4 regions of the Streptomyces sp. NPDC048441 genome follow, and region 4 is predicted to be linked to each of the others. Evidence: riboswitches for the same ligand, from Rfam matches in the RefSeq annotation. Region 4 holds a riboswitch; each other region holds the start of a gene.
The links. A riboswitch is a leader RNA that binds a small molecule or an ion and turns the genes downstream of it on or off. The one in region 4 is predicted to bind cyclic di-AMP.
Positions count from the first base shown of each region.

Region 1: it holds a riboswitch for cyclic di-AMP, as region 4 does, so the genes downstream of both, ACGFSB_RS16935 (NlpC/P60 family protein) here and ACGFSB_RS24580 (transglycosylase family protein) in region 4, are expected to answer to the same signal.
Region 2: it holds a riboswitch for cyclic di-AMP, as region 4 does, so the genes downstream of both, ACGFSB_RS27620 (M23 family metallopeptidase) here and ACGFSB_RS24580 (transglycosylase family protein) in region 4, are expected to answer to the same signal.
Region 3: it holds a riboswitch for cyclic di-AMP, as region 4 does, so the genes downstream of both, ACGFSB_RS08000 (M23 family metallopeptidase) here and ACGFSB_RS24580 (transglycosylase family protein) in region 4, are expected to answer to the same signal.

Region 1 covers NZ_JBICXM010000006.1:163,191-169,093, reverse strand. Annotated here, with positions in the region: gene ACGFSB_RS16945 (NlpC/P60 family protein) at 1-321, opposite strand, end outside; gene ACGFSB_RS16940 (hypothetical protein) at 642-995, shown strand; gene ACGFSB_RS16935 (NlpC/P60 family protein) at 1,109-2,299, opposite strand; cyclic di-AMP (ydaO/yuaA leader) riboswitch at 2,307-2,463, opposite strand; gene pcrA (DNA helicase PcrA) at 2,706-5,207, shown strand; gene ACGFSB_RS16925 (peptidoglycan DD-metalloendopeptidase family protein) at 5,253-5,903, opposite strand, start outside.
Region 2 covers NZ_JBICXM010000012.1:156,292-162,194, forward strand. Annotated here, with positions in the region: gene ACGFSB_RS27605 (GNAT family N-acetyltransferase) at 1-718, opposite strand, end outside; gene ACGFSB_RS27610 (HPr family phosphocarrier protein) at 844-1,125, shown strand; gene ACGFSB_RS27615 (GntR family transcriptional regulator) at 1,297-1,989, opposite strand; gene ACGFSB_RS27620 (M23 family metallopeptidase) at 2,223-3,026, opposite strand; cyclic di-AMP (ydaO/yuaA leader) riboswitch at 3,039-3,201, opposite strand; gene ACGFSB_RS27625 (M16 family metallopeptidase) at 3,408-4,793, opposite strand; gene ACGFSB_RS27630 (M16 family metallopeptidase) at 4,790-5,903, opposite strand, start outside.
Region 3 covers NZ_JBICXM010000003.1:19,871-25,773, reverse strand. Annotated here, with positions in the region: gene ACGFSB_RS08015 (alginate lyase family protein) at 92-1,324, shown strand; tRNA gene ACGFSB_RS08010 (tRNA-Met) at 1,379-1,452, shown strand; gene ACGFSB_RS08005 (PP2C family protein-serine/threonine phosphatase) at 1,599-2,828, shown strand; cyclic di-AMP (ydaO/yuaA leader) riboswitch at 3,050-3,197, shown strand; gene ACGFSB_RS08000 (M23 family metallopeptidase) at 3,209-4,297, shown strand; gene ACGFSB_RS07995 (aldo/keto reductase) at 4,439-5,383, shown strand; gene ACGFSB_RS07990 (PrsW family intramembrane metalloprotease) at 5,388-5,903, opposite strand, start outside.
Region 4 covers NZ_JBICXM010000010.1:105,910-111,812, reverse strand. Annotated here, with positions in the region: gene ACGFSB_RS24595 (nucleoside triphosphate pyrophosphohydrolase) at 1-182, shown strand, start outside; gene ACGFSB_RS24590 (cytochrome P450) at 343-1,653, shown strand; gene ACGFSB_RS24585 (transglycosylase family protein) at 1,828-2,817, shown strand; cyclic di-AMP (ydaO/yuaA leader) riboswitch at 3,010-3,201, shown strand; gene ACGFSB_RS24580 (transglycosylase family protein) at 3,205-3,915, shown strand; gene eno (phosphopyruvate hydratase) at 4,255-5,541, shown strand; gene ACGFSB_RS24570 (septum formation initiator family protein) at 5,632-5,903, shown strand, end outside.

The DNA.
Region 1 (5,903 bases), on a different contig from region 4:
GGCGGCGATCGAACCGAGGCCCTCACGCGCCGAGTTGAGCTTCTCCGTCTTGCGGGCCGCTTCGTCGCGCAGCTCGCCGAGTGACTTCTCGGCGCTGTCGGCCTTCTCCTTGGCGCCGTTGTACTTCTCGGTGGCGATCTCTGCCTCGCGGTAGAGCGCGTCGACCTTGGACTTCACCTCGGCCGGGCTGAGCCGGGGGTCCGCGTGTCCCGTACCGTCGAACGCGGTCGCCGTGGCGGCCCCGGCGAGGGCGATGGTGGCGGCGGTACGGGCCGTATGGCCACTGAGTGAGCGCTGCTTGGGCTTGCGGTGCGCTGCCACGAAGGAGGGCTCCTTAAGGGTCCGGCGGCGGCCCGCACAGGGGGAGCAGGACGCCGCCGGATTTCTCGGCGGTGGTGTCCGACTGCCGCCCCTGGTCCGGGCGGCATTGGGGAGCCGGGCACCTGACGAAGGACGCTAAACCTGGCCGTCACGGGTTGGTGGCGGATTGTGCGCAATTGGCGGAAGTGTTCTGGCGGTGACTGAATGTGACTGCGCGATCCGCCGAACACCATGTCCTTCGCGTCTACCTGTGACCGATGAGGCATTTGTGGCCCACCTGGCTACAGAGCGGTGATAGGGCCCCGGTTAGGCTCCGGACCATGGACGTACTCACCCATGTCTTCGTCGGTCTGCACATCATCGGTATCGCCTCCCTCCTGGGCGGCTTCCTCACCCAGATGAAGCAGATGGGCCAGGGCACGGCCCGTTTCAACCCCGCGATGCTGCACGGCGCGCTGACCATGCTCGTCACCGGCGTGATCCTGGTGGGCCTCAACCAGGCGGACGACAACCCGGTCAACAACATCAAGATCGGCATCAAAATGGCGGTGCTGATCGTGATCCTTGGGCTCGTCTACGTGAAGCGGGACGAGGAAAAGATCGACAAGGGGATGTTCGGCGCCGTGGGTCTTCTGACCACGGCGAACATCTTCATCGCGGTGCTGTGGACCTGAGTTCGTAAAGACAACTCACCCACTACGCGCGCGTGGCCCGCATCCCAAGAGGATGCGGGCCACGCGCGCGTAGTGGGTTGTGTGCAGGTGGGAGGCGATCAAGCAGACCGCTCTCAGGCTGGCCGCACCACGCTGTGGATCGGCATGTAGTAGATCGACTCGACGCGGACGTTCGCGCCCGGCTTCGGGGCGTGGATCATCTTGCCGTCGCCGATGTAGATCCCTACGTGGCTGATGTCGTCGTAGAAGAAGACCAGGTCACCCGGCTTGGCATCGGCGGTCTTCACGGTCGTGCCGACCTTCACCTGATCCCACGTCGTACGCGGCAGGGAGATCCCGGCCGCCTTCCACGCGTCCTGGGTGAGCCCGGAGCAGTCGTAGGAGTCGGGGCCGGTGGCGCCCCACACGTACGGCTTGCCCATCTGGGCCTCCGCGAAGTTGATGACCTTCGCGGCCTTCGTCGCGTAACCGCTGTCCGTGTCCCCGGAGCCGCTGCCGGAGCCGGTGTCGGAACCGGAGCCCGAGTCGGGGGTCTCCTTGTTCTTCTCGCGCTCCTTGGCCGCGGCCTCTTCCGCCGCCTTGCGCTTGGCCTCCGCCTCGGCCTCCTGCTTGCGCGCCAGCTCGGCGGCCTTGCGCTTGGCCGCCTCTTCCTTCTTCTTCTCGATCGCCGCGAGCCGCGCCTTCTCCTCGGCCGTCAGCTCCGAGAGCAGCGTGCGTGCCTGGCCCAGCTTCTTCTGGACGGTCTGCTTGCTGCTCTTGAGGTCGTCACGGGAGTCGCTCAGAGTCTCCAGGCTCGTGGCGGCCTTCGTGCGCTGCTTCGTCGCCGCGGCCTGCTTCGTCTGGTAGTCGTCGACCGCCTTCTTCTGGCGCGCGGTCAGCCGGTCCGACAGATGGTTCTGGTCGAAGTACCCCTGCGGGTCGTCGGCGAGCATCATCGTGGCGGTCTCGGAGACGGCGCCGGTGCGGTACTGGGCCGCGGCGAACGTGCCGAGCTCCTGGCGGGCCTCGTTCAGCTTGTCGGCGCGCTTGGCCACGTCGTCGAGAAGGGTGTCGACCTTCGAGCGCTGCTTCTCGGTGCGCTCCTTGGCCGAGTTGTACTTCTGGGTGGCCACGCCCGCCTGGTGGTAGAGGTCGTCGACCTTCTTCTGGACCTCTTCGAGGCTGGGCTTCTGGGGCGCGGAGGGTGCCGCCTGTGCGCTCTGCGACAGGAGGGCCACAGAGGTGAGGGCCGCCGTCGTGATGCCGATGGCGGGAGTGGCGCGTAGGCCGGCAATGCGGGTCCGCGGCTTGCGGTGCGACGCCAAGGGAGGCGACTCCTTCCGTAGACCGCCTACCGGGTTAGCTGTCGGGTTCGGGCGGGTGGTTCGGAAGGTTGCCCTACAGTCCCGTACTTCGTACGGGACCGATTCACCCCAAGGTCTGAGTGGGTCCCCGGCTCCGAGGAGATCGAACTCGGCGGAGGCCACCCGTTCCCGGCGGGGTTCGCCGGTGGGAGTACGAGCAGCCCGCCCAGCACGCTAGCCAACTCGTGTGGCTCGTGTGAAGGTTGATGTTCGATATGCCCGATACATTTTCGTGACTTTACGAAGCTCTTGACGCGGACACGCGGCGATATGGCGGAGAGTGACCGGTCGTGGGCGGGGCGTAGACGGTGGACGTGGCCGGAACCCGGAGCGGGTTGTCAGTGGGGCCGCCTAGACTCGGGAGGCGATGAGCAGCCTCTTTGATGACAGCTTCCTGGCGGACCTCCAGCCCTCGCGGGCTTCCGAGGAGGAGCCCCCGCCGCCGCCCGACGACAGCACGCCGGAGTCCATTCCGGATGATCTGTTCGACGGGAAGTTTGACGCGCCCGTGCCCAGGGACGCGCACTACCGCGGCGGCGCCCCCCGTCCGGTGATCGATCCGGCGGCGCTGATCTTCGGGTTGAACGAGAACCAGCGAGCGGCCGTCGTGCACGCCGGCTCTCCACTGCTCATCGTGGCCGGCGCGGGCTCCGGAAAGACCCGTGTCCTGACCCACCGCATCGCGTATCTGCTGGCCGCGCGGCAGGTGCACCCGGGCCAGATCCTCGCGATCACGTTCACGAACAAGGCCGCGGGCGAGATGAAGGAGCGCGTCGAGGCGCTCGTCGGACCGCGTGCCAACGCCATGTGGGTATCGACGTTCCACAGCGCGTGCGTGCGCATACTGCGCCGCGAGTCGAAGACGATCGGCTTCACCTCCTCCTTCTCGATCTACGATGCCGCCGACTCCAAGCGGCTGATGGCGCTGGTCTGTCGCGATCTGGACATCGACCCGAAGAAGTTCCCGCCGAAGTCCTTCAGCGCCAAGATCTCGAACCTGAAGAACGAGCTGATCGATGAGGAGACCTTCGCAGGACAGGCCGCCGACGGCTTCGAGAAGACGCTCGCCCAGGCGTACGCGATGTACCAGTCGCGCCTGCGCGAGGCGAACGCGCTCGACTTCGACGACCTGATCATGACGACGGTCAACATGTTCCGCGCGTTCCCGGACGTCGCCGAGCACTACAGGCGCCGCTTCCGGCACGTGATGGTCGACGAGTACCAGGACACCAACCACGCCCAGTACGCCCTCGTGCGCGAGCTGGTCGGCCCCTCCGGAGGCGAGGGGGACGACCCCGCCGAGCTGTGTGTCGTGGGTGACGCGGACCAGTCGATCTACGCCTTCCGCGGCGCCACGATCCGCAACATCCTCCAGTTCGAGGAGGACTACCCGAACGCGACGACGATCCTCCTGGAGCAGAACTACCGCTCCACGCAGACGATCCTGACGGCAGCCAACGCGGTCATCGAGCGCAACGACAGCCGCCGCCCCAAGAATCTGTGGACCAACGCGGGCGCGGGCGCGGGCATCACCGGATATGTCGCCGACACCGAGCACGACGAGGCCCAGTTCGTCGCCGACGAGATCGACCGGCTCACCGACGCGGGCGACGCGAAGGCGGGTGACGTCGCGATCTTCTATCGGACGAACGCCCAGTCCCGTGTCTTCGAAGAGATCTTCATCCGCGTCGGCCTGCCCTACAAGGTCGTCGGCGGCGTCCGCTTCTACGAGCGCAAGGAGGTCAGGGACGTCCTCGCGTATCTGCGGGTGCTCGCCAACCCGGAGGACTCCGTCCCGCTGCGGCGCATTCTCAACGTACCGAAGAGGGGTATCGGCGACCGTGCGGAGGCGATGATCGACGCGCTCTCGCAGCGCGAGAAGATCTCCTTCCCGCAGGCGCTGAAGCGCGTCGACGAGGCGTACGGAATGGCCGCCCGCTCGGCGAACGCCGTCAAGCGTTTCAACACGCTGATGGAGGAGCTGCGGACCATCGTCGAGTCCGGCGCGGGCCCTGCCGTCGTCCTGGAGGCCGTGCTCGAACGGACCGGCTATCTCGCCGAGTTGCAGGCCTCCACCGACCCCCAGGACGAGACGCGCATCGAGAACCTCCAGGAACTCGCCGCAGTGGCGCTTGAGTTCGAGCAGGACAACGGTGAAGCAGCAGCGGGTGCCGAGGGCGAAGGAGAGGACGCGGAGGCGGGCACAGGGATGTCCGGCACGCTCTCCCAGTTCCTGGAGCGGGTCGCGCTCGTCGCCGACTCCGACCAGATCCCCGACGAGGAGGACGACGGCTCCGGAGTCATCACACTGATGACGCTGCACACCGCCAAGGGCCTCGAGTTCCCGGTCGTCTTCCTGACCGGCATGGAGGACGGGGTCTTCCCGCACATGCGTTCCCTCGGCCAGGTCAAGGAGCTGGAGGAAGAGCGCCGTCTCGCGTACGTGGGCATCACGCGCGCGCGGGAGCGGCTCTATCTGACGCGGTCCTCCATGCGCAGCGCCTGGGGCCAGCCTTCGTACAACCCGCCGTCGCGCTTCCTGGAGGAGATCCCGGAGGCCCACCTCGACTGGAAGCGGACGGGGTCCATCGGCGCACCGGCATCTTCCGGGCCCGCTGCGGGAATCGCCTCCTCCTTGTCGTCGTCGCGCTCCCGCGCCGGGGGCGCGCAGGGCTTCGCCACGCGCCGCGCCTCGGAGAAGCCGGTGGTCGCACTTGCGATCGGGGATCGGGTCACGCACGACCAGTTCGGCCTCGGGACCGTGGTCGGAGTGAAGGGCACGGGTGCGAACGCCGAGGCGACGGTGGACTTCGGAGAGCCCAAGCCGAAGCGGCTGCTCCTTCGGTACGCACCGGTGCAGAAGCTGTAGGGCAGGGGACGGCCGTCGCAGTCGTGTGAGGCGCGGCGGCCGGAGTTACGTCGGGTCGAGGCCGTGGCTGCGCAGCCACGGCAGCGGGTCGATCGCCGAGCCGCCGCCGGGGCGCACCTCGAAGTGCAGGTGCGGTCCGGTGGAGTTGCCGGAGTTCCCGGAGAAGGCGATGGGGTCGCCCGCCTTGACGGGGCCGCTGGAGACCTTGTGCGTGGAGAGGTGGCAGTACCACGTCTCCGTGCCGTCCTTGGCGGTCACGATCGCCATGTTGCCGTAGGCGCTGTTCCACTTCGTGGAGACGACGCCATCGGTGGCGGAGCGCACCTCGGTGCCGTACGACACCGGGAAGTCGATTCCCGAGTGCGCGGACATCCAGTTGACGCCCGCCTGCCCGTAGTACGCGCTCAGTCCCCGCTGCTCGACCGGCAGCACGAACTTGGGGCGCAGACGCTCCTTGCGTGCGGCTTCCTCGGCAGCCTTCTTCGCGGAGGCCACCTTCTCCGCCTTGAGGTCGATGCGCTCCTGGGTGCGGCTCGCGCGGTCGGCGAAGTCACCCGCGTCCGCAGAGAGGTTCGCCAGCTGGGTGTCGAGTTTGTTGTTGGCGGCGGAGGGCTTCACCGACGCGACGTCCGGGGCCGAAGCCGCCTGCGTCTCCTTGCCGTCGTCGCCGCCGAAGTCGCCCACGGACGCGGCGGC
Region 2 (5,903 bases), on a different contig from region 4:
AGCCCGCCTCACGCAGATTGCGCAGCACGCTCCTACCCACCCCACCCGGCGTACGACCGACGCCGATCACGGCCACCGACGCGGGCGTGAGCAGCCGCTGCACGGACCGCGACTCGGCGCGCTGCTCACGGGCGCGCTGCACGGCGAGCGAGCGGTCGGTCGGCTCCAGATCGAATTCGAGGCGTACGACGCCGTCCTCGAAGCTGCGCTTCTGCTGATAGCCCGCGTCCGTGAACACCTTGATCATCTTGGTGTTGGCGGGCAGGACCTCGGCGGCGAAGCGGCGGATGCCGCGCTCCCTGGCGACGGCGGCGATGTGCTCCAGGAGGGTGGACGCGACGCCCCGGCCCTGGTGGGCGTCCTGCACGAGGAAGGCGACCTCGGCCTCGTCGGCGGGCGCGCTCGCGGACATCCCACGGGAGTCGATGCGGTCGAAGCGCACGGTCGCGATGAACTCGCCGCCGACCGTGGCCGCGAGGCCCACCCGGTCCACCTGGTCGTGATGGGTGAAACGGTGGACGTCCTTGGCGGACAGACGCGGGTAGGGGGCGAAGAAGCGGTAGTACTTCGACTCGTCCGACACCTGTTCGTAGAAGCTGACCAGACGGTCCGCGTCCTCGGCCGTGATGGGCCTGATCCGGGCGGTGCCTCCGTCACGCAGGACGACATCGGCTTCCCAGTGGGAGGGGTATGCGTGCCGGTCCGACGGGGTCTGCATGGGGCCAGGGTACGGGTAGCGGGGGCGCCTTGGCCGGTGCAGGCTAGGGGACGTCGGCGGAGCACCCGTGACGGCATGAGACACTGGTCTAGACAAGTGTGAGACACCTGGAAGGGCAGCAACACATGGCTGAGCGCCGCGTCAACGTCGGCTGGGCCGAGGGCCTTCACGCCCGACCCGCCTCCATCTTCGTCCGCGCGGCCACGGCCGCCGGCGTCCCCGTGACGATCGCCAAGGCTGACGGCAACCCCGTGAACGCCGCCTCCATGCTCGCGGTGCTCGGTCTGGGCGCGCAGGGCGGCGAGGAAATCCTGCTGGCCTCCGACGCCGAGGGCGCGGACGCCGCTCTCGACCGTCTGGCGAAGCTGGTCGCTGACGGCCTCGAGGAACTCCCCGAGACCGTCTAGTAAAGGCTGGTACTCGTACGCCGAAGGGCCCACCCTCAAAAGGGGTGGGCCCTTCGGCGTTTCTGCGCCCGTGTTTCTTTGCCCGTGCTTCTGCGCCCGCCTATTGAACTGAATTCGGGCAGCAGAAATAATCCCCCGCCGAATAACACTTCTTTGTATACGGCGCCTCTGTTAATGCCGGAGGCCCACCGTGTTTACGGCATGTTGCGAATCCCTCACACGGTCACGGTCATCCCGCAGGGGAATGCGCAGCCGGTGCGCGGTCGCCGCCCGTTCCGTGTGGGCCACGGTGAGCGACCTGGCCCGTTCCGCGTCCCCGCGAGCGACCGCGTCGACTATCGCGGCGTGCTCCGCCCAGGACTCCGCCGGGGCCGCCGGGGTCTCGACGACGTACATCCAGGCGATCTTGTGCCGGAGCTGGATGAGCAGCGCGGTCAGGCCGGGGCTGCCCGACGACTGGGCGAGCGTCTCGTGGAACCAGCCGCCCAGCGAGCGCAGATCCTCGCTCCGGCCGCGCCTGGAGCGCTCCTGGCCGAGCCTGACGAGGCCGCGCAGGACCTTCAGGTGCGCCTCCGTGCGGCGCTGCGCGGCGCGGGCGGCGCCCAGCGGCTCCAGGAGCATACGGATGTCCAGGAGGTCGGCGGCCTCCTGCTCGGTCGGCTCCGCGACGCACGCGCCCGCGTGCCTGCGCGTGACGACGAAGCCCTCGGCCTCCAGGGTGCGCAGCGCCTCGCGGACCGGGACGCGCGAGACTCCGTAGCGACGCGCGAGCAGCTCCTCGGTGAGCCGGCCACCCCGTTCGTAGACACCGGAGACGATGTCGTCCCGGATGGCCGTGCATACCGAGTGCGCGGGAATGCGCATGGCCTGACCTCCGCCTTAATCCCCGCGAAACGCGGTCGATCGACGCCGTTTCAGTGACTCTATTGCAGAGCGGCTGAATTTCCGAAGGCGGGCGGAAATTCATGGATATTTTTTGGCCAAAGGTGCTGCGGGAACGGCGCAGGAACAGCGAAAGCCCCGGCTCGTGATGAGCCGGGGCTTTCGATGAAACAGGTGGGCGTGACAGGCGGGCGGAATCAGACGTATCAGATGTATCAGACGTTGATGCCGTGCGACCGCAGGTACGCGATGGGGTCGATGTCCGAGCCGTAGTCCGGTCCCGTGCGGGCCTCGAAGTGGAGGTGCGGGCCGCTGGCGTTGCCGGTGGCGCCCGAGAGGCCTATCTGCTGGCCCGGGGTGACCGCCTGGCCGACGGTGACACCGAGGGACGACATGTGGCCGTACTGGGTGTACGTGCCGTCGTTCATCTTGATGACCACGTTGTTGCCGTAGGCGCCGCCCCAGCCGGCCTCGACCACGGTGCCGGAGCCGACCGCGTGGACCGACGTGCCGGACGCGGCGTGGAAGTCGATGCCGGTGTGGCTGCCGGAGGACCACATGGCGCCGCCGGTCTGGTAGCCCGTGGAGACGTACGAGCCGGCGATCGGGGAGACGTAGCTGTTCAGGCGCTTGCGCTCGGCCTCGCGGGCGGCGCGCTCCTTGGCCTCCCGCTCCTTCTTGGCCTTGGCCTTCGCCTCGGCCTCGGCCTTGCGCTTGGCCTCTTCAGCCTTCTTCTTGGCGGCCTCTTCGGCCTTCTTGGCGGCCGCGGCGTCGTCGGCGGCCTGCTGCTGGGCGGCGGCCTGCGCGTCGATGCTCGCGGCGAGCGAGTCGCCGACGGAGATGGCCTGGGTGAGGCCGGTGTGCTCGAGGGCCGCGGCATCGTCGGCGGCGAGCGCCGGAGCGGCCAGGCCTCCGATGACACCGGTGGTGGCGAGCGCGGCGACGCCCGCTACGTTCGCGGTCGTGCGCGTGATGCGGCTCGGGCGACGGTGCTTCCCGGTGGCACGGGTGAACGCCATGAAGCGGCTGATCCTTTCCTTCCTTCTCGCCTACCGGGTTAGCTGACGGGTTCGGAGCAGGAAGGTCTCCTACGGGTCCCTCACCTCGCGGCAAGGTGCCCGATTCACCCCAGGGGACATGTGGGTCCCCGGCTCCCCTGGCTCGCGCCGTACGGGGACTCGGCGATGACTGTCCGGTGCCACGGATGCGGCGTACTGCATGGCGGACAGCCGGACCGACGCTAAGCGGGACATCTTTCAATCGACAAACGGATCAGGACTTTTGTAGCGCACGCCACAGGGCAGACACACAACCTCCGTACTAATTCGGACATATGAGGACCCCGGTGGCCTTTCCGGCCACCGGGGTCCTGTGTGTCTCAGCTGCGCCGTCTGTCTCGGCTAGCCCGTGACAACACTCACTTCACCGATGCCGAGCGCCTTGACGGGCTCCTCGATCTGCGCGGCGTCTCCGACGAGCACCGTCACGAGCCGGTCCTCGGGGAAGGCGTTCACCACGGCGGCGGTGGCCTCCACGGTGCCTGTCTCGGCCAACTGCCGGTACAGCTGCGCCTGGAAGTCGTCCGGCAGGTGCTGCTCGACCTGGTCGGCGAGGGTGGCCGCGACGGACGCCGCCATCTCGTACTTGAGCGGAGCCACGCCCACCAGGTTCTGCACGGCGACGTCGCGCTCGGCGTCCGTGAGCCCGTCGGCCGCGAGGGTGCGCAGGACCTGCCACAGGTCCCCGAGGGCCGGTCCCGTGGACTCGGTGTCCACGGAGCCGCTGATGGCGAGCATGGCGGCGCCCGTGCCTTCCGGAGTGGAGCGCAGGACCTGGGCGAACGCCCGTACGCCGTAGGTGTATCCCTTCTCCTCGCGCAGGACGCGGTCCAGGCGCGAGGTGAGGGTGCCGCCCAGGCAGTACGTGCCGAGCACCTGCGCGGGCCAGACGCGGTCGTGCCTGTCCGGTCCCACGCGGCCGATGAGCAGCTGCGTCTGGACGGCGCCGGGGCGGTCCACGATGACGACGCGCCCGGCGTCGTCGGCGGTCACCGGAGGCACCGGACGCGGCTCGGCCGTGCCGCCCGTCCAGGCACCGATGGTGTCGGCGAGGACGGCGTCCAGGTCGGTGCCCGTCAGGTCGCCCACGACGACGGCCGTGGCCGTGGCGGGACGGACGTGCTTCTCATAGAAGGTGCGCACCGCCGCCGAGTCGATGGCCGTGACCGTCTCCTCGGTGCCCTGGCGGGGGCGCGACATGCGCGACGTCGCGGGGAAGAGCTGCCGGGAGAGCTCCTTGGCGGCGCGGCGTGCCGGGTTGGCGGCCTCGTGCGGGATCTCGTCCAGGCGGTTGCGTACGAGGCGTTCGACCTCGCTGTCCGCGAAGGCGGGCGCGCGCAGGGCGTCGGCGACCAGGCCGAGCGCCTTCGGGAGGCGGGACACGGGGACTTCGAGGGAGACGCGGACGCCGGGGTGGTCGGCGTGCGCGTCCAACGTGGCGCCGCAGCGGTCGAGTTCGGCGGCGAACTCTTCGGCCGAGTGCTTGTCGGTGCCTTCGTTGAAGGCCCTCGCCATGATCGTGGCGACGCCGTCCAGGCCCGCGGGCTCGGCTTCGAGCGGCGCCTCGAGGTGGATCTCCACGGCGACGACCTGCTGGCCGGGGCGGTGGCAGCGCAGCACGGTGAGGCCGTTGTCCAGAGTGGCGCGCTCGGGCGCGGGGAAGGCCCACGGCCGTGCGGTGCCCGCCTGGGGCTGTGGGTGGAACTGCATCGTCGCGGCCTCGGTCACTTCGCCGCCTCCTCTTCGTCCGCGTCTTCTTCGGTGGCTTCGGCGGCGGTGGTGGGCTCGTACACGAGCACCGCGCGGTTGTCCGGGCGCAGACGGGCCGCTGCGGCCGCCTTGACCTCTTCCGCGGTGACGTCGAGCACACGCCCGACGGCGGTGAGTGCGAGCTGCGGGTCGCCGAACAGGACGGCGTACCGGCACAGTTCGTCCGCGCGGCCCGAGACCGTGGAGAGCCGGTCGAGCCACTCGCGCTCCAGCTGCGCCTGGGCTCGCTCCATCTCCTCCTCGGTGGGACCTTCTTCCGCGAAGCGGGCGAGCTCCTCGTCGACAGCGGCCTCGATGACGGGGACCTCGACATCGCCGGACGTCTTCACGTCGAGCCAGCCGAGCGAGGGGGCTCCGGCGAGGCGCAGCAGGCCGAATCCGGCCGCCACGGCGGTGCGGTCGCGGCGCACCAGGCGGTTGTAGAGCCGGGAGGACTCGCCGCTGCCGAGGACCGTGAGCGCCAGGTCGGCGGCGTCGCACGCGCGCGTGCCGTCCTCGGGGAGGCGGTAGGCGGCCATCAGGGCGCGGGCCGGGACCTCTTCCTCGACGACCTCGCGCAGCTCCTTGCCGATCGTGTCGGGCAGCGAGCCGTCGCGGGGCGGCTGCTTGCCGTCGTGCGAGGGGATGGACCCGAAGTACCTCTCGACCCAGGCGAGGGTCTGCTCAGGGTCGATGTCGCCGACGACCGAGAGGACCGCGTTGTTGGGCGCGTAGTACGTACGGAAGAAATGCCGCGCGTCTTCGAGTGTCGCCGCGTCCAGGTCGGCCATCGAGCCGATCGGGGTGTGGTGGTAGGGGTGGCCCTCGGGGTACGAGAGGGCGGTCAGCTTCTCGAAAGCCGTGCCGTACGGGACGTTGTCGTAGCGCTGGCGGCGCTCGTTCTTCACGACGTCACGCTGGTTCTCCATGGACTCGTCGTCGAGTGCGGAGAGCAGCGAGCCCATCCGGTCGGCTTCCAGCCACAGGGCCAGCTCCAGCTGGTGCGTGGGCATCGTCTCGAAGTAGTTGGTGCGCTCGAAGCTCGTCGTGCCGTTGAGCGAACCGCCCGCGCCCTGCACCAGCTCGAAA
Region 3 (5,903 bases), on a different contig from region 4:
TGCCGGTCGCCCGAACGGACCCGCCTCGCCTGCGCCCTCGCGGTCCGCGAGCGACGCTGGGCCTGCCAGGTGGTCGATCCGGAGGTGCAGCATGGGTTCCGTCCGCTCCGTACGTTTCGTACGACGGGCTCTCGTGATGATGCTCGGGCCCCTCCTCGTCGGCGTCTGTGCGGCCTGCGGCGGGTCCGGGAGCGGCTCGGCAGAGGGGGCGACCGAGCGGGCGCGGCCCACCGGTCAGGCCTTCGAGCATCCCGGAGTGCTCGTCAGCAAGGGGCAGCTGGCGCGGGTGCGCGCACATGTCGCGGCTCGTGAACAGCCTTGGCTGAAGGCGTTCGAGCAGATGCGGGGCAGTAAGTACGCGGCCCTGGACTACCAGGCCAAGCCGTACGCCGTCGTCGAGTGCCCGCCCGACACCCGTCCGGGCCACGGCTGCGTCGAAGAGCGCGAGGACGCCATCGCCGCGTACACCCAGGCTCTGCTCTGGAACATCACCGGCGACCGTGCGCACGCCAAGAAGGCCGTGCAGATCATGGACGCCTGGTCGGGCGTGATCACCAAGCACACGGAGGCCAACGCGGGCCTCCAGACGGCCTGGGCCGCCTCCTCGTGGGCGCGTGCGGCCGAAGCCGTGCGCTATACCTACGACGGCTGGAGTGACGGCGAGCTGCTGCGTTTCGAGCGGATGCTGCGTACCGCCTATCTGCCCCAAGTCCTCAACGGGTCAGCCGACTTCAACGGCAACTGGGACCTGGTGATGGCCGACGCGACCATGGGCATGGCGGTCTTCCTCGACGACCACGAGGACTTCGAGAAGGCGGTGACGCACTTCAGGACCCGGGTGCCCGCCTACTTCTACCTGAAGTCGGACGGGCCGCTGCCGGTCTCGCCGAAGGGCAGCGGCATCAACACCGCGGCGGAGCTCCAGAAGTACTGGTTCGGGCAGAAGACCTTCGCCGACGGCCTCTCCCAGGAGTCCTGCCGTAACTTCAAGCACGCCAGCTACTCCCTCGCCGCCACCGCGCACATCGCCGAGACCGCCTGGCACCAGGGCGTCGATCTGTACGGCGAGGTCAAGGACCGGCTGCGGGCCGCTTTCGAGTTCCACTCCAAGTACCAGCTGGGCGCGCGGGCGCCGGGCTGGCTGTGCGGCGGCAAGGTGCAGCGCGACATGGGGCCCGACACCGAGGTCGGCCTCAACCACCTGCGGGACCGGCTGAAGCTGGATCTGCCGGAGACGGCGAAATACACGGAGGAGCGGCGGCCCGAGGGGACGGACGATCTGTTCGTGGCCTGGGAGACGCTGACGCACGCCGAGAACACCTGAGCCTTGAGCTGGTTCGCTTCACTCCCTCTGATGGCGTAGAGTTGCATTCAACGGCGCGGGGTGGAGCAGCTCGGTAGCTCGCTGGGCTCATAACCCAGAGGTCGCAGGTTCAAATCCTGTCCCCGCTACTAAAGGCCGAAGGCCCGGATCCAGTAATGGATCCGGGCCTTCGGTGTTTTCCGCGTGAGCGCCGCTTCGGGGCGCGGTTCAACCCGATCGGCCCACACCGGTCGCCCCGCGCCCCCGCGCCGGGAACCCTGGACGAGGCGTGGTCATGGATCTGGTCCTGGCCGCGGAACGCGGCAGGAGAAGACCGGTGGGGCAGCGAGGAGGAAGCGGCAGGGGCCTGCGCAAGGTGCCCCGCACGGATTCCGACGTCAGGCATGAGCGGGCGTTCGTGCGGACCCTTCCTCTGCTGCTCCTCGTCGTCGGGATCGTCTACGACCTCGTGACCCCGGCCGCGTTCACCGCCGCGCCCTTCTTCACCGCCGCCCCGCTGGTCGCCGCCCCCTTCTACTCGCTGATCAGCACCGCCCTCACCGGCGTCGGCTCCTGCGCCGCTGTGCTCGGCCTGCACTTCAGGACCAGCACCACGACCGATGTCGAAGCCGTCACCGAACTGATCACGGTGGCGACCGTGGCCGTGCTCGCCGTCCTCATCAACCGCGTCGTATCCCGCAGCGACGAACAGCTCGCCTCCGCACGCTCCATCGCCGAGGCCGCCCAACGCGCCGTACTGCCGCAGCCGGACCCCCGGATCGGCGGGCTCGACGTCGCGGCGCGCTACGAGGCCGCGGAGGCCGACGCGTTCATCGGGGGTGATCTGTACGCCGTGCAGGACACCTCGCACGGCGTACGCGTCATCGTCGGCGACGTACGCGGCAAGGGCATGAGCGCGGTGGCGGCCGTCGCCGTCGTCATCGGGGCGTTCCGGGAGGCCGCGGAGCAGGAGGCCACCCTGGAGGCGGTGGCGCAGCGCCTGGAGCGGGCGCTCGCGCGTGAGGGCACGCGCAGGGACGGTCTCGACGCCTTCGAAGGGTTCACCACCGCCGTCCTCGCGGAGATCCCGCACAGTGGCGGTCTCGTACGCCTCATCAATCGCGGGCACCCGGGGCCGCTGCTCCTGCGCGGCGACGGGCGGCTGTGCGTCCTGTCCGCCACCGAGCCCGCGCTGCCGCTCGGGATGGGCGAACTCGGCACCTGGCCGGACCGTGCGGACGAGACGGAGTTCCCGCCGGGGGCGATGCTGCTGCTCTTCACCGACGGGCTCTCCGAGGCGCGTGATCACCGGGGCGAGTTCTACGACCCGGCCGCCCGGCTCGGCGGCCGCATCTTCCCGGGACCCAACGGCCCGGACACCCTCCTCGCCACGCTCACCGAGGAAGTGTGGCTGCACACCGGGGGCGGGACGACGGACGACATGGCGCTGCTCGCGGTGCGGCGGCCGTCGGCGACGGGCACCTCACCGCGTCGCGTTCCGCCTGATGTCACTGGACGTGACTGAAGGACACCCCTCCGTCCGGCAACTGACGCACTGTCCAGGAAATGTGAAGCTCCGGTGTGTGAAGATCTGGGGTCAACTCGCCCCGTTCCAGCCCCCCGTGTCCCGTTAAGTGCAGGCCAAAGGCGTTAACGATCAGCCGGAACAGCTTGGATTCCGGCCCTGCTGTCTATTAACGTTCGATAACGCAGCGCGGTCGTCCCAGCCGTCACTCGAGTCGGCTCCGCGCGCACGCGCCTAATCCCGCAAGGGAGCCGGGGAACCACCTACATGGGGTGAATCGGGCAGCTGTGCATCCGTGCCGGCTGTTCGTAGGAGACCTTCCTGCTCCGAACCCGTCAGCTAACCCGGTAGGCGAGAAGGAAGGAAAGGAGTGCGCCCCAGTGGCGTCCAACCGCCCTGCCCCCCAAGGCGTGTACGTACCGAATGACGACGATTTCGGTGGGTACGACGAAACATCTTCCTGGGAGGAATGGAATCCCACCGAGGACTCCATCCGTCCCGTCCGCGGCAGGCACCGCGTCCACAAGCGGGGCGGTGGCGGGCTCGCCCGCAGCTCCACTGTTCTCGGCGTAGGCGTCATCGCCGCAGTCGGCGCGGGCGGCATCGCCACCGCGCAGGGCGGCAAGCCCCCGGTCTCCATCGAGATGCCGGACCTCTCGGCCGTCACGGACTCGCTCCCGGAGGCCAAGTCGCTGCCGGGCGTGGGGTCTTTGATATCCGACGACTCCGACGACTCCGGTTCCGCCGACAACGGCGTGCAGACCGCCGCCGCGCCCCTCTCCGCCGCCGGCGTCAGCACATCGGACGCCGAGCAGGGCACCACAGACGCGGGCGAGGCACTGCGGGCCCGCATCATGGAGCAGGCCGAGAACCAGCAGGACCAGGCGGACGACGCGGTCCAGCAGGCGAGCGAAGAAGCCGCCGTCAAGGAGGCTGCCGCACAGGCCGCCGCCAAGCAGACCGCGGCCGAGAAGAAGATCGCCGCGGAGAAGGCCGCCGCGAAGAAGAAGGCCGAGGCGGAGGCCAAGAGGAAGGCAGAGGCGGAGCGCCTCGCCAAGCTCGCGAAGAGCTACATCCTGCCCGTGGCCTCGTACACCGTCACCGGCACCTTCGGTCAGCCCGGCTCGATGTGGTCCTCCGGCTACCACACAGGCCTGGACTTCGCGGCCCCCACGGGTACGCCCATCAAGGCGATCCACTCCGGCACCATCAAGGAGGCCGGCTGGGCGGGGGCGTACGGCTACCGCACGGTCATGGAACTCGACGACGGCACCGAGCTGTGGTTCTGCCACCAGTCCTCGATGAGCGTCAGCGTCGGCCAGAAGGTCTCCACCGGCGACGTCATCGGCCGCGTAGGCGCGACCGGCAACGTGACCGGGGCGCACCTCCACCTGGAGGTCCACCCGGGCGGCGCCTCCACCGGGGTCGACCCGGCGGCGTGGCTGCGCGACAAGGGCAGGACGGTCTGACGTAACCCCGTACCCCGGCGGTCCTGGCGACAACCCCCCGACGTCAGGGCTGCCGGTTCGGCATGTCCGGGGCTCCTGCTCCTATGGATCCCAGGGATGCGTGTACGGAATGCTGCGCTCCGTAAGTACGTTGCCTCCCATATGACTTCTCTTCGCAAGCTTGGCTCGTCCGACCTCGAGGTCTTCCCGCTCGCACTCGGCGGCAACGTCTTCGGCTGGACGGCCGACGAGGCCCAGTCCTTCGCCGTGCTCGACGCCTACACCGCCGCGGGCGGCAACTTCATCGACACCGCCGATGTCTACTCGGCCTGGGTGCCCGGCAACAAGGGTGGCGAGTCCGAGACCGTCATTGGCGACTGGCTCACCGCGCGCGGCAACCGTTCCGACGTCGTGCTCGCCACGAAGGTCGGCGCCCACCCCGAATACAAGGGCCTGTCCGCCGGCACCATCAAGTCCGGTGCCGAGGAGTCGCTGCGCCGCCTGCGCACCGACTACATCGACCTCTTCTACACGCACTACGACGACCCGACCGTCCCCGTCGAGGAGATCATCGGCGCCCTCGACGAACTGGTGACGTCCGGCAAGGTGCGCGCCATCGCCGCGTCCAACGTGACCGCCGAGCGGCTCCAGGAGTTCCTCGACTTCTCCGACCGCGAGGGCCTCGCGCGTTATTCGGCGCTCCAGCCGCACTACAACCTCGTATCGCGTGACACGTACGAGGGTTCGCTGGAGCAGGTCGCATCCCGCTCCGGCCTGGCCGCCGTCCCGTACTACGCGCTCGCATCCGGTTTCCTGACCGGCAAGTACCGCCCGGGTGCGCAGGTCGAGAGCGCGCGGGCCGCAGGCGCGGGCAAGCACCTGGAGACACAGCGGGGCCTGCGGGTCCTCGCCGCCCTGGACGAGGTCGCCAAGAACCGGGACGCCGAGCTCGCGACCGTGGCCCTCGCATGGCTCGCGGCGCAGCCGACGGTGGCGGCGCCGCTCGCATCGGCCCGTACGGTCGAGCAGCTGCCCGCGCTGCTCGCGGTGGGGGAGCTGGAGCTGACGGACGCCGAGGTGTCGGCGCTCACGGCGGCTTCCGCCTAGGGCCCTAGCCCCTGTAGGGGTTGTAGGCGGGGTAGGGCATCGCGGGCTTGGCGTACGGATATCCGTAGGGGTGCTGCTGGTACTGCTGCTGGTACTGCGGCTGCGGATAGGGCTGTTGGTACTGCTGCTGATACAGCCGCGCGTACGGCTGCTGATACCCGTACGGCGGCGGCATCGGCACCAGCACCGGTGCCGTCGCGCGCGCCGCGTAGGCGAGGGCGGGCCGTGCCGCGTCGCGCCGCTCCCACAGCGCGTGCAGCAACTCCCGCTCCCGTACGACGAAGTCGGTGCCCGCCCGGCCGCGGCGCCCCCGGTGGCGCAGGAGCGCGAGTGCCGTCGCGTACGTCTCGTACTCCGCGACCGTGCGCGCCGCCGCCTTTCCCGCTGTGTACGAGGCGTAGTCGCGGGCCAGCGTGCGGGCCCGCATCGTGCCGAGCGCGAACGGCTCGGGCGCGGTGAGCCAGCCGGCGAGGGCGTAAGCGGGCAGCTCGGCCCGCACGATGCGCAGGCTGCGCTGCCT
Region 4 (5,903 bases):
GTGCGGCGGGGCTCGAGGTGGCTCTCCCCTCCGGGGACGGGGTCGGCTACGAGCTGCTCGCCCTCGCGCTGAGGTCCGAGGCGGAGGGTGTGGATCCGGAGGCGGCACTGCGGGTCGCGGCGCGGGCTTATCGGGATGCGGTGCTGGTTGCCGAGGGGGGTTCCAGCCTTTCCGGCAGGTGAGGACGGACGGAGTGCGGCGCCGGGGTTCCAGCCCGTCCGGCGTTTGAGGACGAACTCGGCGGAGCCGTTGATGACGGTGCGCAAGACCCCGGAGCGGAGCAGCATGGCTCCGACCGAGCCAGGGGGAGGGGAACCACCGACCCCGGATACGGTCGACCTCATGCAAGACCAGCCGCCCGCCTCCGCAGAGGCGCCCCCCGCAGCCTGCCCCGCAGGGGCCCCCTTGTCCGAGGCCCAGGGGCCAGAGCTCTTCACCTGGGAGTTCGCCACCGATCCCTACCCCGCCTACGCCTGGCTGCGGGAGCACGCGCCCGTGCACAAGACGCGGCTGCCCAGTGGTGTGGATGCCTGGCTGGTCACCCGGTACGCGGATGCCAAGGAGGCGCTCGCCGATCAGCGGCTCAGCAAGAACCCGGCGCATCACGGCGAGCCCGCGCACGCCAAGAGCAAGACGGGCATCCCGGGCGAGCGCAGTGCCAACCTCATGACGCATCTGCTCAACATCGATCCGCCGGACCACACCCGCCTTCGCCGCCTCGTTTCCAAGGCCTTCACTCCCCGGCGCATCGCCCAATTCGAGCCCCGCGTCCAGGAGTTGACCGATCAGCTCATCGACAGGTTCGCGGCGAAGGGCGAAGCCGACCTCATCCACGACTTCGCCTTCCCGCTCCCCATCTACGCCATCTGTGACCTCCTCGGTGTCCCGCGCGAGGACCAGGACGACTTCCGCGACTGGGCGGGGATGATGATCCGTCACGGGGGAGGGCCCAGGGGCGGGGTCGCCCGGTCCGTGAAGAAGATGCGCGGCTATCTCGCCGAGCTGATTCACCGCAAGCGCCTCGAACCGGGCGACGACCTCATCTCCGGGCTCATCCGCGCGTCCGACCACGGCGAGCACCTCACCGAGAACGAGGCCGCCGCGATGGCCTTCATCCTTTTGTTCGCCGGCTTCGAGACGACCGTCAATCTCATCGGCAACGGCACCTACGCCCTTCTCACGCACCCCGAGCAGCGTGAGCGGCTACAGGCGTCTCTCGCGAGCGGGGAGACCGGCCTCCTGGAGACCGGGCTCGAAGAGCTCCTCCGCTTCGACGGCCCGGTCGAACTGGCCACCTGGCGGTTCGCGACCGAGCCGCTGACGATCGGAGGCCAGGACATCGCCGCCGGCGACCCCGTCCTCGTCGTACTCGCGGCGGCCGACCGCGACCCCGCGCGGTTCGAGCGGCCCGACACCCTCGACCTCTCACGGCGCGACAACCAGCACCTCGGCTACGGCCATGGCATTCATTACTGTCTCGGCGCACCCCTCGCCAGGCTCGAAGGGCAGGCCGCCCTCGCGACCCTTCTGCGCCGCCTCCCTGACCTGCGGCTCGCGGTGGAACCTGACGATTTGAGATGGCGTGGCGGGCTCATCATGCGTGGACTGCGCACGCTGCCCGTGGAGTTCACACCCGCACAGAGCCGCAAATAGTCCATACCGGAAAAGGCGCCGAAACGCCGTTTAGCTGACGGTCCGTCAAGACTGTGACTTTCACGTGATCTCCGCTGCATCGACTTGTGACAAGCGTTCGACTGCCGCTACGTTCACCGACGACTCGGCATCCCGTGCCGCAGTCGTCGCTCCAGTCACGCGAAAGGCAACCGCATGATCTCCGGCAATGGTCGTCACCGACGCCCCCGCCAGGCCCCGGCCCTGATCGTCGCGGCAGGAGTCGCGGGATCAGCCATCGCCATCCCGCTGCTCGGCGCGACCAGCGCGAGCGCGGCGGACACCGCCACGTGGGACAAGCTCGCGGAGTGCGAGAGCGGTGGCTCCTGGAGCGCGGACGCGGGCAACGGGTACTACGGCGGGGTCCAGCTCTCGCAGCAGAACTGGGAGGAGTACGGCGGCCTCGACTTCGCGCCGCGGGCCGACCAGGCGAGCCGTTCGCAGCAGATATCCGTCGCCGAGAAGGTTCTTGACGACCAGGGGCCCAAGGCCTGGCCGAGCTGCGCGCCGATCGCCGGGCTCACCGATGACGGTGCCGCCGCCGATGTCGACCCGGGCGCTCCGATCACCACGGTGCCTTCCGACGAGGCGTCGGAGCCGGGCGATTCGGCCGAGCCGAGTGAGCCGAGTACGTCGCCGAGTGATTCGGCCGACCCCTCGGACAGCGCCGAGCCTTCCGGGGAGTCCTCGGAGAAGCCTTCCGAGAAGCCCGACGCTGATGACGAGTCGCGAGACAAGAGTCACGACGAGTCGGGCAAGCCGGGCAAGCCGGGCGAGTCGCATGATTCGAACGGCTCGGGCAAGTCCGGGCCGAGCGATGAGACTTCGCCGACCCCCGCCCCCACTCCCACGCCCTCCACCGGTGAAGGCGAGGGCCGCCACCGCGGTGGCAGCGGGGACGACGCGAAGACCGGCAGCGGCGACCGCGACGGCTCGGGCCGGCACGCCTCCCGTGGCGACGAGCGTCAGCAGGACGGCGCCGACGGGACGTACACGGTCCGCTCCGGGGACAACCTCTGGGTCATCGCGGACGACCTCGACGTGCAGGGCGGATGGGCCGAGCTGTACGCGGAGAACGAGAAGTCCGTCGGCTCCGACCCCGACCTCATTCTTCCCGGTCAGAGCCTCGATTTGGGCGAAAAGTAAGGGAAGTTGACGAAGAGTCGGCTAGCCGCTTCGCGCCGAATGTCCGGATTGGCGTAAGTGAGAGATGGGTCTCAGAAGCCCTGATCGTCTTTGGAATTCCGTCGATCGCATGACTACGGTCGTGACCGCTCGCCACAGCGGGCCCCGCCGGTCGGTACGCCGAGTCCTGCCAACGGCCGTTCGGGAACAGTCGTCGCGTAAGCGCCGTAGGCAGGAGCGGGGGAACCAAGGTTTCCGCCGGGCCCGGCCGTTCAGCATCGCGAGAGCGAGGCAGTCGAACGGACGGGAACGGCTAGGGGTTAAGCCGCGCTCAGGAAGCGCGGCCGGGCAACTTCATCGGCCCGAACCCGACAGCTCACCTCGCAGGCGTCGGTGAGGGGATCACTCATGCTGTTTTCCAGCAAGGGCAAGCACCGCCGCCCGTCCAAGGCCACTCGTGTCGCCACGCTCGCCGGTGTCACCGGTGTGGCCGTCGCCGCCCCGCTGATGGCGGCAGGCTCGGCGTCCGCCGCGACCAACTCCGAGTGGGACGCCGTGGCCCAGTGCGAGGCCGGCGGCAACTGGTCCATCAACACCGGCAACGGCTACACGGGCGGCCTGCAGTTCTCGTCGTCCACGTGGGCCGCGTACGGCGGTACGAAGTACGCGTCCAGCGCCGACCAGGCCTCCAAGGCCCAGCAGATCGAGATAGGCGAGAAGGTCCTGGCGGGCCAGGGCAAGGGTGCCTGGCCGAGCTGCGGCGTCGGCCTCTCGGGCGCCTCCAACGAGGGTGGCGGTGCGCAGGAGAGCGCCCCGCAGCAGACCCAGGAGCAGCCCAAGAGCCAGCCCAGTGCCCAGACCGAGCAGCCGCAGCAGGCCGCTCCGAAGAAGGCGGAGGCCGCCCCGAAGGCCGAGTCCAAGAAGACCGTCGAGACCCCGACCGGCAAGAAGGTCAAGAAGGGCGACGGCGAGTACAAGGTCAAGAAGGGCGACACGCTCTCCAAGATCGCCGAGGCGAAGAACGTCAAGGGCGGCTGGCACAAGGTGTACAAGCTCAACGGCGACATCATCGACAACGCCGACATGATCTTCCCGGGTCAGCAGCTGCACCTCAGCTAGTCGCTGGCGGGGGCGCCCTGCAGTGCCTTACTTGTCTCTGCGGGTGCGTCGTGGTTGCTCGCGCAGTTCCCCGCGCCCCTTCGGGGCGCTACCCCCGCCCCCTTTGGGGCGCCACCCCGTCCCCACGGGCCCCCCGTCCCGGTGCGCGTATCCCCCGTACGCACCGGGGCGGGGTTCTTTTGCGCCCGCCGCTCTCCCCACCGCTTTGTTCCGTTCGGAAACTTTTTGCTCTCGGTTTGTCCACAGGGCGGTCGCTCGGCTGGCTCTTGCCCGGGAGCCGGTTAGGCTCGTGTCCGCGAGGCCAACGCCCCGCGTACCCGCGTCACATCCCAGAAGGAGATGCTCGTGCCGTCCATCGACGTCGTCGTAGCCCGGGAAATCCTGGACTCCCGAGGCAACCCCACGGTCGAGGTCGAGGTCGGCCTCGACGACGGCAGCACGGGTCGTGCCGCCGTTCCGTCCGGTGCGTCCACCGGTGCTTTCGAGGCCATCGAACTCCGTGACGGTGACCCCAACCGTTACCAGGGCAAGGGCGTGGAGAAGGCCGTCCTCGCCGTCATCGAGCAGATCGGCCCGGAGCTCGTCGGGTACGACGCGACCGAGCAGCGCCTGATCGACCAGGCGATGTTCGACCTCGACGCCACCGACAACAAGGGCTCGCTCGGCGCCAACGCCATCCTCGGCGTCTCGCTCGCCGTCGCGCACGCCGCGTCGGAGGCCTCCGACCTCCCGCTCTTCCGCTACCTCGGCGGCCCGAACGCGCACCTGCTGCCCGTTCCGATGATGAACATCCTGAACGGCGGGTCGCACGCCGACTCGAACGTGGACATCCAGGAGTTCATGATCGCGCCGATCGGCGCCGAGTCGTTCTCCGAGGCCCTGCGCTGGGGCACCGAGGTCTACCACACGCTCAAGGCCGTCCTGAAGAGCAAGGGCCTGTCCACCGGCCTCGGCGACGAGGGCGGCTTCGCCCCGAACCTGGACTCCAACCGCGCCGCGCTCGACCTCATCCTCGAGGCCATCAAGCAGGCCGGTTACGTCCCCGGTGAGCAGATCGGCCTCGCGCTCGACGTCGCCGCGTCCGAGTTCTACAAGGACGGCAAGTACGAGTTCGAGGGCAAGTCCCGCTCGGCCGCCGAGATGACCGAGTACTACGAGGAGCTCGTCGCCTCGTACCCCCTCGTCTCCATCGAGGACCCGCTGTTCGAGGACGACTGGGCGGGCTGGAAGGTCCTCACCGACAAGCTGGGCAGCAAGGTCCAGATCGTCGGCGACGACCTCTTCGTCACCAACCCGGAGCGCCTGGCGCGCGGCATCGAGGAAGGCGCCGCCAACTCGCTGCTCGTCAAGGTCAACCAGATCGGTTCGCTGACCGAGACCCTGGACGCCGTCGAGATGGCGCAGCGCAGCGGCTTCAAGTGCATGATGTCGCACCGCTCCGGTGAGACCGAGGACGTCACCATCGCCGACCTCGCCGTCGCCACCAACTGCGGCCAGATCAAGACCGGCGCCCCGGCCCGCTCCGAGCGCGTCGCCAAGTACAACCAGCTCCTGCGCATCGAGGAGATCCTGGACGACGCGGCGGTCTACGCCGGCCGTTCGGCGTTCCCGCGTTTCAAGGGCTGAGCTCGGCTGCCCTGAGTAGTTACCTACGTCCCCGTACTCGGTCCCGTACCGTGTGCGGGGACGTACGTACGTATCGGGGAGGCGGCACACATGGCCGTGAAGGACCGCGACCGGTTCTCCACCGCGACCAGGCTGCGGCTGCTCGGCGAGCAGACCGCGGAGCGTGTCTACCGCTCGCAGACGAAGCGTCAGGCGCGCCGCTCCCGGCTCACGGGCCGAGCCGCGCTCCTCGCGCTCGTGCTCTGCTCGCTGGTCGTCGCGCTCGCGTACCCGATAAGGCAGTACGTCTCCCAGCGCGCCGAGATCGCGGATCAGCGCCAGGAGCAGGCCGAGCGCCGCGAGAACGTCGAGAAGCTGCGCGA